Regions from separate parts of the Fictibacillus nanhaiensis genome, predicted to be linked through region 2. Evidence: riboswitches for the same ligand, from Rfam matches in the RefSeq annotation. Region 2 holds a riboswitch; the other holds the start of a gene.

Region 1 (6,503 bases), on a different contig from region 2:
TTAACTTTTTACCGATAATCTCACCACCTTTTCCAAACGTATGCTACAATATTCTTTGTCTGTAATTTTTCGTTTGTTATTTATAAGGGAGGAAAAGGAAGATGAGTTCAACCCCCTTTATCGCAGTTGAAGGGCCGATTGGCGTAGGGAAAACATCGCTCGCAAAAGCTATTGCTGAGCACTATAACTTTCAATTATTGAAAGAGATTGTAGAGGAGAATCCTTTTCTCGGAAAATTTTACGACAACATCGATGAGTGGAGTTTTCAAACCGAGATGTTCTTTCTTTGCAACAGGTATAAACAGCTTGAAGAGATTCAAGGACAGTATCTATCTAAACAGATTCCTGTCGTTTCTGATTATCATATCTTTAAGAACCGTATTTTTGCGGGTCGAACGCTAAAAGACGGTAATCTTCATAAATACATGCAGTGCTTTGACATCCTTACTGAGGATATGCCTGTACCGAACGTGATCATCTATTTAAACGCTAGCCTCGATACGTTGCTGGACCGCGTGCGTAAGCGTGGACGTTTTATCGAGCAAAATATGGAGCCTGCGTACTTAGAACAGTTAGCTGAGGATTACGAGACGTTCATGACTGCCTTTAAAAAGCAGCACCCCGAAATTCCTGTACTCTCTTTTAACGGAGATGACTTAGATTTTGTTGCGTATGAAGCGGATAAAGAAAAGATCTTTTCCCTAATTGATGCAACTCTTAAAAAAGGAGAAGTTGCGCGATGAGTAAACTCATACAATACGGAATCCCAAACGATGCTGTCATTACAGTGGCAGGTATGGTAGGTGCGGGGAAATCTACATTTACGAATGCACTTGCAGAAAAACTAAAGTTTCGTACATCCATGGAAAAAGTGGATAACAACCCATACTTAGAAAACTTTTATCATGATTTTAAGCGTTGGAGCTTCCACCTGCAGATTTTCTTTTTAGCAGAACGCTTCAAAGAGCAAAAAAGAATGTTCGACTATGGCGGAGGATTTGTGCAAGATCGATCGATCTATGAAGACACGGGTATATTCGCTCGTATGCACTTTGATAAAGGCAACATGTCTGATGTAGATTACGAAACGTATACTCACCTGTTTGAAGCCATGGTCATGACACCATACTTCCCGCAGCCTGATTGCTTGATATACTTAGAAGGCTCTCTTGATGATATCTTAGCTCGTATCCAGAAACGCGGACGTAAGATGGAGCAAGAAACACCGGTCTCTTATTGGGAAGAGATGTACGATCGCTATGAAAAGTGGATCGCTTCTTTCAATTCTTGCCCTGTGCTTCGTGTGAACATCAATGATTACGATCTTCGCGATAATCCAGAGTCCATCGATCATATCGTAGAAAAGATCGCACAAAAGATTGAGGCGAAACGAGAAGTTCGCTTATAAACATAAAAAACCCCGGTTCTCATCCTTATGAGCTCCGGGGTTTTATTTTAATTTATTTCTTCATCCATTCTGGTTTTCCGAAGCCTTCGAATTCCTTATCGATCACTTCTTCAAACTCCTTCGATTCCACTACCTTCTTAATATCTTTGGCAAATGCAGAATCTACATCCTTCGTGTTCACCACAACACGGTTACGGTATGTGTCCGGCATGTTCTCTAGTTGAATCGCATCCAATAAGTCCATCTTTGCTGCGAGTGCAAAGTTACCAGGTACAGCTGCAACATCTGCACTTTGAACAGCACGTGGAAGCTGTGCCGCTTCTAATGGTTTGAACACGAGTTTCTTCGGATTGTCTTTCACATCTTTTTCAGATGCTGTTAGTTCGTTGATTCCTTCTTTGATGGTGATCAGTTTTGCATCTTCAAGCATGAGCAACGTGCGCGCTAAGTTGACCGGATCGTTCGGAATAGCGACAGTGCTGCCTTCTTTTATGTCCTTAACTGATTTGAATTTCTCAGAATAGAGGCCCATCGGTGCTGTTGGAACGATGATGACTTCTGACAGCTTTAAGTTCTTTTCTTTTGCGAAATTCTCCATGTACACTTTGTGCTGAAAAAGGTTAGCGTCTAGATCGCCTTTTGATAATGCCATGTTGGGTTGAATATAATCGCTGAATTCAATGACTTTTACTTTGTATCCTTTTTTCTCTAGTGAGGGTTTGATCGCTTTGTTGACCATGTCTGTGTATGGTCCTGCTGTTGCGCCTAATGTTACTTCTTTTTCTTTTGACGCATCTGATGAAGATGAGCATCCTGCTAAGCCAAAAGCGAGCAGAGCTGTTAGTAGTGTAAGTATGATTTTTTTCATGATGATCCCCTTTTTAAAATTGTTTTTGCAAATACATGATGTTTTTGTGAGTGGTTGATTTACGTTCCAGATGCTCCCTTTCCGGGGGGCGTGCGGTGAGCCTCCCTAGCGCTTTGCGCTGGCGGGGTCTCACCTGTCCCCCTGATCCCCCAGGAGTCTCGCATCTTACACTCCAATCAACTTGCCCTTGAAGTCTTTTAAACCTAAACCTTTAAAGATGAATCTTTTCTCGTCTACCCTTTAGAAAAAAAATTATCTTTTATTTACAGCCTTTGCTGCACCGTCTCCGATGACTTGCATGAGCTGGACGATTACGATTAGTAGTATGACGGTTGTTAGCATGATCGTGTTGTCATAGCGATAGTAACCGAAGCGGATGGCGAAATCGCCGATTCCTCCTCCGCCGACGATGCCGGCCATGGCTGAATAGCCTAGCAAGCTGATGGCTGTGACTGTTATCGCTTGAACGATTCCTGGCTTCGCTTCTGGTAGAAGCACTTCACGGATGATCATCCATGGCGTAGCGCCTACTGCAACGGCCGCTTCAATCACGCCTTTATCGATCTCTCGTAATGACGTTTCTACGAGCCTTGCAAAGAATGGTATGGCTGCGACAGACAGTGAGACAGATGCTGCTGTTGGTCCGATCGTCGTTCCTGTGATCAGCTGAGTTAACGGTAATAAAGCGACTAATAAAATGATGAATGGCACAGAGCGGATCAAGTTCACAAGAATGCCCGCGATCTGTTTGATCCACGCATTCTCAAACAACAATCCTTTGTCGGTTATAAATAGGATGATTCCAAGCGGTAGGCCAACCACTAATGATACACCGAGTGATATAGCGACCATATATAGCGTTTCAAAGAATGCCTTATTCAGGTCTGGAAGGATGTTTAAAATAGAATCAAGCAACTTGTTTCACCACCTCAAGATTTTCTATGCGACTCTCAATATACGAGATCGCTCGCTTCACTTCAGCTTCTTCACCAACAAGTTCCATGATGAAGATACCAAGCGGTGTTTCCTGAATGTATTCGATCTTACCGTGAAGGATATTCCCTTTTACACGATAGTTTTGGAAAAGCTCAGAAACTACAGCTTCTTCTGCAATGGCTCCTTTAAACTGAATCTTGATCACTGTTCCTTTTCTGTTCTTAAGAAGAGGTTCTGGTAGATCCATCTGGATAACAGAGCTGATGAACGTTTTTGTGAGCTCTTTTTCTGGATTAGCAAATATGTTATACACATCACCCGACTCGATGATCTCTCCGTCCTGCATGATCGCCATTCGGTGGCAGATCTCTTTTACTACTTCCATCTCATGCGTAATCAGCACGATCGTAATGCCTAACTTTTTATTGATGGACTTTAGCAAGGAAAGAATCGATTTCGTCGTGTTCGGATCAAGAGCTGAAGTCGCTTCATCACAAAGCAATACCTTCGGATCGTTCGCAAGAGCTCTCGCAATACCAACACGCTGTTTCTGGCCACCACTCAGCTGTGAAGGGTACTGATCTTTTTGCTCCTCTAATCCCACCATTTTTAAAAGCTCATTTGTTTTCTCGTTGATTTCTTCTTTCGTTTTTCCTGCTGCTTTTAAAGCGAATGCGATGTTCTCAAAAACGGTCTTCGCACTGATCAAATAAAAATGCTGAAAGATCATGCCGATCTTCAGACGCTCCTCGCGCAACTCCTTTTTACCTAGTTTCGTAATCGGGATTCCATCAATTCTGATTTCTCCTGATGTTGGTTTTTCTAATAAGTTCAGACAGCGCAACAACGAACTCTTTCCAGCCCCGCTATATCCGACAATGCCAAAGATTTCGCCTTTATCGATCGTCAGTGAAACATTCTTTACCCCGACGATCTCTTTACCTTTTACTTTATATATTTTCGTAACGTCCTTGATTTTGATCATATGTCCTCCCCCTTACCATATAAAAAAGCCCTCTTCATTCCATGGAAGAGGGCGAATAAGTAAACATCGACTTATCTTCCAGAATGACTCACCATTCTGCAGGAAGTAGCACCGTTCCATTATGGAGGTTGCCGGACGTCATAGGGCCTGATCCCTCGGTCTCTCTGAATAAGCATTGCATTATTGAATTAAGTTATAGTTGTCATCATACGCCCTGTCTAAAAGTTCTGTCAATACTAAATTTTATTACTTTAAAGTGTTAGCGCTTACATACAATGAATGGTTAAAATACTTTAGGGTTTTCTATCGGTGTTTTTGAAAGTTTTTGAAAAAGAAAAAAACAACAACAAAAAACCTCATCTGAGTAACTCAGATGAGGTTGAATATGTATATGGAGGAGGTAGAGGGATTCGAACCCCCGCGGGTCGTTAAACCCCTGTCGGTTTTCAAGACCGATCCCTTCAGCCGGACTTGGGTATACCTCCGTGTGACTGACAAGAACTATAATAACATGCTGTTAAATAAAGTGTCAACGGTTTTCAAAAACTTTTTTAATTTTTTATATGAAAGTTTGTTTGTCTTTTTTGTAGGTACGATTTTACGGTACGTGTTCTTATATTTATTACACGTTCACCGCTAAAACTGTGTTTTCCACCTGAAACCTAAAGTTTTTCACCTATAAATCCTACTTTATCACCGGTAATCACCATCTTACCACCTGAAATCTTCTTACCACCACCGATACTAATACTTTTACACCCCAAAACATATAAAAGCTGACTCTAAAGGTCCTTTTGGAACCATTTTTGAGTCAGCTTCTTCATTTGTTTACTTAATTACTTCTTTGTTGCCCATATAAGGACGCAGAACTTCTGGAATGACAACAGTACCATCTTCTTGTTGGTAGTTCTCTAAGATAGCGGCTACTGTACGACCGATCGCAAGTCCAGATCCATTTAGCGTGTGTACGAATTCTGGCTTCCCTTTTGCATCACGACGGAAACGAATTTGTGCACGGCGCGCTTGGAAATCTTCAAAGTTAGAGCAAGAAGAAATCTCGCGGTACTCACCGTAGCTTGGAAGGTATACTTCAATATCATATTTCTTCGCTGCTGTGAAGCCTAGATCAGCTGTACACATGCTCAGCAAGCGGTAAGGAAGGTTGAGTAACTGAAGTACTTTTTCAGCGTGTCCTGTAAGCTTCTCGAGCTCCTCATAAGAATCCTCAGGTTTAACGAAGCGAACAAGTTCTACTTTGTTAAACTGATGCTGACGGATCAATCCTCGCGTGTCGCGTCCTGCAGATCCCGCTTCAGAACGGAAACAAGCGCTGTACGCTGCATACGTGATCGGAAGTTCATCAGCTGTTAGAATCTCTTCTCGGTGCATGTTCGTTACAGGAACTTCAGAAGTTGGAATCAAGAAATAGTCTTCTTCGCGAATTTTGAACGCGTCTTCTTCAAACTTTGGAAGTTGACCTGTGCCTGTCATGCTTTGACGGTTAACCATGTATGGAGGTAGCACCTCTGTATAGCCATGCTCATCTTCGTGCAGATCCATCATGAAGTTAATAAGAGCACGCTCAAGGCGAGCACCTAAACCTTTATAAAAAGCGAAACGGCTGCCTGTCACTTTTGCTCCACGTTCAAAATCAACGATGTTCAGATCAGTCGCGATATCCCAGTGAGGTTTTGCTTCAAAAGCAAATTCAGGAACATCTCCCCAGTGACGTACAGGTACGTTATCGTCTTCTGTCTCACCGACAGGAACACTTTCATGCGGTATGTTAGGTAACGTCAGCATGATAGCGTGAAGGTCTTCTTCTACTTGACGAAGCTCATCGTCCATCGTCTTAATCTTATCCCCTACTTCACGCATCTCTGTGATGAGGTGATCAGCATCTTTTTTCTCACGCTTGAACTCTGCTACTTGTTTAGATACTTCATTACGCTTAGATTTTAGTGCTTCCGTTTCACCGATTAACTCACGGCGGCGCTGATCTAATGCTTCGAACTTATCTAAACCAGAGAGGTCTTCTCCACGTGCAGATAACTTTTCTTTTACTTCTTCAAAATTGGCACGAACAAATTTTAAGTCTAACATGTTTATGTCCTCCTTTAGTTTATAAAAAATCACGGTTTTCGCTTACATGGTCACTCATGTTAGTAGTTGATTTCCGCTCCAGATTGCTCGCTTTCCACGTGGCGTGCGGTGAGCCTCCTAGCGCTTGGCGCCATTAGGAGTCTCGCACCTTGCGCTCCAATCAAAATGCATGGAAGGGAATTAAAAGACAACATCAACATCAA
Region 2 (6,503 bases):
GGCAATGGGAGCCGCAATCACTCCTCCAATCATTAAAGCTCCGACCCAAAGCCATTCAACTTGTTCCCAACCAAGGGCGATAAAGAAACCGAGTGAAGCAGAAACAGCTACTGCAAATTCGCTCGTATCGACAGAACCGATCACTTTTCTGGTTGTTAGATCTTGTTTTGCCATTAGGACCGGAGTAGTGACTGGGCCCCAGCCTCCACCACCTGTAGCATCTAAAAAACCTGCTAATAATCCAAGTGGAATAAGTTGTTTCTTTGTAAAAGGTTTACCATTCGCTGTTTGTTTCTTCTCTCCAAGTTTGAACAAAAAACGATATAAGATATAAATCCCAAGGATAATTAAAAAGATAGAGATATATGGTTTAACAACATCTCCAGGCAGGTTACTTAAAAAACAAGCACCTACAAAAGCTCCTATAGAGCCGGGGAGGATTAGACGAAGAACGACTTGCCGGTCAACGTTTCCGAACTTAATATGAGAAGCGCCGGATGCCGCAGTGGTTACGACTTCAGCAAGATGTACTGATGCAGATGCAGCTGCAGGAGCAATTCCCGCTACTAAGAGCAATGATGTAGATGTAACGCCATAAGCCATACCTAGTGAACCATCAATCAACTGTGCAACAAGACCAATTAGAGCCAATACGATTAACTTTTTCATATTCTTCCTCCTCAAAATAAAAAGGCCCTTAACAAGTGATGTTAAGAGCCTTCGGTTTACCGATCAGCGATACGGATTAAATTTTAGTTAATACTATATGATCCTAAAAGATAAAAAGTCAACTGTTTGTTTAAATTTTTTGTAAAAATAGAAAAATGAAAAAATAGGTCTTGATATCCATTTCAGATATGATATGATTTTATAAAATTTAAACTCTTATCAAGAGTGGTGAAGGGATCTGGCCCGATGAAACCCGGCAACCTGCAATCGTAAGGTGCTAACTCCAGCAGAATGTTTTTACATTTTGGAAGATAAGGTAATACGTTTACCTCCACTATCTTTCCGAAATGGGAAGGTTTTTTTGTTGCTCTTGAGAGTAGTTGATTTCCGCTCCAGAATGCTCGCTTTCCGGGGGGCGTGCGGTGAGCCACCTCGACACTTTGTGTCCTTAGGTGTCTCACCTGTCCCGCTGATCCCCCAGGAGTCTCGCATCTTGCGCTCCAATCAACTTGTCAATGAAGACAAAACAAAAATGACCAAACGACATTTTTAGAAAAAAGCCTTTTAAAGATAGAATGTTAGAAAGGGAGGCAGTGGAGTGGCGAACGAAAAGAGTGCAAACGATTTTCTTCCTCAGCTTAAACAAATGCTGAGCAGTATCAAATTTGGATCGATCACATTAATCGTACAAGATGGAAAAGTAATTCAACTCGAAAAAAACGAGAAGGTCAGAATTAAATAGCTCGCTGACTAGAAAACTAGAGGCGGTTTTAACGATTGGGCAAAGTCCTAAAAACGTTAAAGCCGCTTTTTTAATGGCAAGAAGGAGGTAACACATTGCTAACGTACGAAACATGGGACAACAAAACGCGTGATTTTAACAGTGATAACCCCACAAAAGGTGCACTGCATGTTTTGAAGTGGGCTTATGAAACGTATGAAGATGATCTGGTTTATGCGTGCAGCTTCGGACTTGAAGGAAGCGTCCTAGTTGATCTTGTTCATCAAGTAAAACCGGATGCTCAAATTGTTTTTCTTGATACGCATCTGCATTTTCAAGAAACGTATGAAGTCATTGAAGCAGCGAAGAAAAGATATCCATCCCTTCGTATCAAATTAAAAACACCGGCTTTATCTCTTGAAGAACAGGCAAGTAAGTATGGTGAACAGCTTTGGAAATCAAATCCGAATCAATGCTGCAATATTCGAAAAGTGATTCCTTTAGAAGAAGAACTGAATGGAGTAGCAGCCTGGCTTTCAGGACTGCGCCGTGAACAATCACCTACCCGCCAAAACACGCAATTTGTTAATCGGGACGGGCGATTTAAAAGCATTAAAATTTGTCCGCTTATTCATTGGACTTGGAAAGACATTTGGCGTTACGCCCACAAATATGATTTGCCGTATAACAAACTTCACGATAATGGCTATCCAAGTATAGGTTGTGAGCCATGTACACAAGCAGCACTAAACGCAGATGACCTTCGTTCTGGACGTTGGTCTGGTTTAGGAAAACTAGAATGCGGCCTTCATCAAAGCGATAGCCAATAAAGAGAATCTCAGGAGGAGAGAAACTTAATGAGTACCATACAGCCCCATGGAGGAAAATTAATCAACCGTTATCAGCCAGAGACACCTTATCAACACATAAAAAAAGAAATAACTCTCGATGCGACAGCACTTAGTGATCTTGAATTAATCGCTATAGGAGCATATAGCCCGTTAACAGGATTCTTAAATCAAGAAGACTATCAATCTGTTGTTCATGACATCAGACTAAGTGATGGAACGGTTTGGAGCCTTCCAATCACGTTACCGGTGAATCGCGAAACAGCTGAAGGACTCAGCGTGGGTGAAGAAGTTCGGTTAACGTACAAAGGAGATACTTACGGAATCCTGCAGGTTAGTGATATTTATACTCCTATTAAGCAAATAGAAGCAGAGAAAGTCTACAAAACGACTGATAACGATCATCCTGGTGTAAAGAAATTGCTGGATCGTCCTTCTGTGTATGTAGGCGGAGACATCACGCTCGTTAAACGTCCCCTGAAAAAGGAATTCGAAGCCTATCATCTCGATCCTAGTGAAACGAGAAAGACGTTTCGTGATATGGGCTGGAAAACAGTAGTAGGCTTTCAAACGAGAAATCCAGTTCACCGTGCACATGAATATATCCAAAAAACAGCGCTTGAAACGGTGGATGGCCTCTTCTTAAACCCGCTCGTCGGTGAAACGAAATCAGATGATATACCAGCTGATGTTCGAATGGAGAGCTACCATGTTCTTTTACAAAACTATTATCCAAGTGACCGTGTCTTCCTAGCTGTTTTTCCAGCCGCAATGCGCTATGCAGGTCCGCGTGAAGCCATTTTTCACGCTCTCGTTAGAAAAAATTATGGCTGTACACATTTTATTGTTGGCCGTGATCATGCAGGCGTCGGTAATTATTACGGGACATATGAAGCACAAGAAATCTTTTCACAGTTTACAGCAGATGAAATCGGTATAACGACACTTTTCTTTGAACACAGTTTTTTCTGTAAAAAATGTGAAGCAATGGCCTCTTCTAAAACGTGTCCTCACACAAGTGTAGATCATGTGATTTTATCTGGAACAAAGGTACGAGAACTGCTTCGTAATGGTGATTTGCCGCCTAGCACTTTTAGCCGTAAAGAAGTAGTAGAAGTCTTAATAAAAGGGCTAAGAAAACATGAAGAAAAAGAGCGAAAAGGAGATTCTAATGAGCAAACCGCACAATATAATCTGGCACGATAGCTCGATTACAGTAGAAGACAGAAGAAAGCAAAATAACCATTCCAGTTTTGTTCTTTGGTTTACCGGTCTCTCTGGTTCTGGAAAATCAACCATTGCAAATGCACTTGCAAAAGAACTTTACGATCGAAACATCCGGAATTATGTACTGGATGGAGACAACATCCGAAATGGATTAAACCGTGACCTATCGTTTTCAGATGAAGATAGAACGGAAAACATCCGCAGAATCTCAGAAGTTTCTAAGCTGTTTGTTGATAATGGAACGGTTGTGCTGACAGCGTTTATCTCTCCATTTATACAAGATCGAGAGAAGGCAAAGGCAATTGTTTCAGAAGAAGAGTTTATTGAAATCTTTGTATCATGTCCAATCGAAGAATGTGAGAAAAGAGATCCAAAGGGATTGTACGACAAAGCGCGAAAAGGTGAGATTCCAGATTTTACTGGAATTGATTCACCTTACGAAGAACCGGTATCACCTGCTCTTACCATTTATACGAACGAACAAAGCGTTACCGAGAGTGTTGAGGTCATCTTAAACTATTTGAAAAACAGGAAGTTGATTTAACTAACGATAAAGGAGATCGAAAACGATGGCATATGAAAAAGCGTGGGCAGATAATCCGAAGATCAACAAAACAGAACAAAAAAAGCTCGTAAAAGATGGATTGAAAATATTTGAAGATATTCCTCATTACGCAGAAAACGGCTTTTCTTCTATTCCGAAAGAAGAATGGGATAGTTTCAAGTGGGCTGGCCTATATCTGCAGCGTCCTAAAGAAGACGGCTATTTTATGATGAGGGTTAATGTTCCATCAGGCATTTTAAGTTATGAACAAGTAAAAGCATTAGCTCATATTTGCAAAGATTATGGAAGAGACGTATTCGATATCACGACACGTCAGGCCATTCAATTTCACTGGCTGACCATTGAACAGATTCCAGATATCTTTAATCGGTTAGAAGCAGTTGGGTTGTCGAGCGCGGGTGCGTGTGGGGACATTACGCGAAACATCATGGGGAACCCAATCGCGGGCATCGATCCTCACGAACTCTTCGATACCACTGAAATTGTAAAAGAAGTTTATGAGTTCTTTCAGCATAATGAAGATTTCTCAAATTTGCCGAGAAAATACAAAATGTCCATTAGCTCCAATGTGAACAATAGTGCTCATGCTGAAATTAACTGTGTGGCATTTACTCCAGCTTTGAAAGAAATTGAAGATAAAGAGATACCTGGATTTCACATAAAGATCGGCGGCGGTTTATCATCTAGACCATTCTTAGCACAGCCCCTTGATGTGTTTATTGAACCGCATCAGGTAAAAGAGGTTTCAATCGCAATTACTACCATTTTCCGTGACTATGGTTATCGGGAAAAGCGTCACCTTGCACGCCTTAAATTCTTGATGGCGGATTGGGGACCAGAAAAATTTAAAGAAAAGCTTCTAGAATATACGGGACCGCTTCACTCTAAAGGAAAAGATGCTCTTAAAACATGGAACGGCGGATACTTTTATGGTGTTCATCCTCAAAAGCAAGAGGGTTTAAGTTATATCGGCTTTAACGTACCTGTTGGCCGACTTCATGCTGATGAAGTTTTAGAGCTTGCTGAAATTGCAAAGAAATACGGAAACGGTGAGATTCGAACGGTAAATTCTCAAAACTTAATTATTCCTAATGTGAAACACGAAAACGTCGAGTTGCTTTTACAAAAAGAAATTTTCAAACGCATCACCACGCAGCCTCTATCTTTCATTGGTCATTCTGTTTCTTGTACCGGGATCGAGTATTGTAACTTAGCACTCGTTGAAACGAAAGAAAGAATGCGCAGAATTGCTGAGATTCTCGATCAGCAAATCACCCTCGATGTTCCCGTTAGAATTCATATGGTAGGCTGTCCTAACTCCTGCGGTCAGCGTCAGATCGCAGATATTGGCCTTCAAGGCGTATTGTTAAAAACAAAAGAGAAAAAGATGGTTCAAGCCTTTGAGATTTATGTAGGAGGCACACTTGATGATGGCGGAAAGTTTAACGAAAAGCTAAAAGGAAAGTTCCGTGCGGATTCGTTAGACGAAGTACTTTTCCGTTTCCTTACTGTATTTAAAAATACAAAACTTCCAGCAGAAAGCTTTTTTGACTATATAAACCGACTTGGGTTAGAACAGCTTCAAAAAGAACTGGACCGAATTGCTGAAGAATTAGAAGAAAAAGTCTCATAAAAAGGAGTCTCGCTATGTATTTATACAGATTTGAAGTCATTTCAAAATCAACGGTTATACCCGTTGTGATAGCCGCTTCAACAGATGAACAGGCTTTTCAGTTGGTTGACATCGAGCTCGAGAAGTATTTTTTGAAACAGCCTGAAGTTGATGAGATCTCTCTTTATGAAAAGAAAAGAATTCGTACGGGCAACGGGTTCGTGCTTTATGAACGTGAAACGATATTAAATCCTTAAGGAGTGATGATGATGGGAAAAGTATATCTTGTCGGAGCTGGCCCTGGAGATCCAGGATTGATAACCGTAAAAGGTCTGCGTTGTATTCAGGAAGCGGATGTCATTTTATATGATCGATTAGTGAATAAAGAATTGCTCTCTTATGCAAGACCGGACTGCGACTTAATTTATTGCGGTAAACTGCCAAACTACCATTTCATGAAGCAAGAAACAATCAACAGTTTCTTAGTTAAACACGCTCAAAAAGGAAAAGTAGTAACTCGGCTAAAAGGCGGTGACCCCTTCGTGTTTGGAAGAGGCGGAGAAGAAGCAGAAACACTTGCAAAAAGTCGTATTCCGTTTGAGGTGATTCCTGGAATAACATCAGGGATTGCAGCACCTGCCTATGCGGGAATTCCCGTAACACATCGTAACATCGCTTCAAGCTTTGCGGTCGTTACCGGCCATCGTAAAAAAGGTGAAGAAGATGAACTGAAATGGGAAAGTCTAGCGAACGGCATTGATACGTTAGCGATCTATATGGGAGTCGGCAACCTAGGTTATATTTGCGAACAGTTGACGAGACACGGAAAAAGCAAAGAAACACCAGTAGCCCTTGTGGAGT

What was found. Region 2 has a riboswitch for S-adenosylmethionine ahead of ACFS5O_RS13985 (YezD family protein). Riboswitches for the same ligand answer to the same signal wherever they lie in the genome.
Region 1: another riboswitch for S-adenosylmethionine. It lies ahead of ACFS5O_RS19420 (methionine ABC transporter ATP-binding protein); the one in region 2 lies ahead of ACFS5O_RS13985 (YezD family protein).

Annotation. Positions count from the first base shown of each region.
Region 1 is NZ_JBHUPF010000012.1:6,454-12,956, reverse strand. Features, by position in the region: gene ACFS5O_RS19440 (deoxynucleoside kinase) at 102-743, shown strand; gene ACFS5O_RS19435 (deoxynucleoside kinase) at 740-1,408, shown strand; gene ACFS5O_RS19430 (MetQ/NlpA family ABC transporter substrate-binding protein) at 1,461-2,276, opposite strand; gene ACFS5O_RS19425 (methionine ABC transporter permease) at 2,529-3,191, opposite strand; gene ACFS5O_RS19420 (methionine ABC transporter ATP-binding protein) at 3,184-4,197, opposite strand; SAM riboswitch class I at 4,266-4,372, opposite strand; tRNA gene ACFS5O_RS19415 (tRNA-Ser) at 4,590-4,682, opposite strand; gene serS (serine--tRNA ligase) at 5,026-6,300, opposite strand.
Region 2 is NZ_JBHUPF010000006.1:2,008,915-2,015,417, forward strand. Features, by position in the region: gene ACFS5O_RS13980 (sulfite exporter TauE/SafE family protein) at 1-669, opposite strand, end outside; SAM riboswitch class I at 883-987, shown strand; gene ACFS5O_RS13985 (YezD family protein) at 1,268-1,411, shown strand; gene ACFS5O_RS13990 (phosphoadenylyl-sulfate reductase) at 1,507-2,220, shown strand; gene sat (sulfate adenylyltransferase) at 2,248-3,444, shown strand; gene cysC (adenylyl-sulfate kinase) at 3,410-4,009, shown strand; gene ACFS5O_RS14005 (nitrite/sulfite reductase) at 4,035-5,663, shown strand; gene ACFS5O_RS14010 (DUF3906 family protein) at 5,678-5,899, shown strand; gene cobA (uroporphyrinogen-III C-methyltransferase) at 5,912-6,503, shown strand, end outside.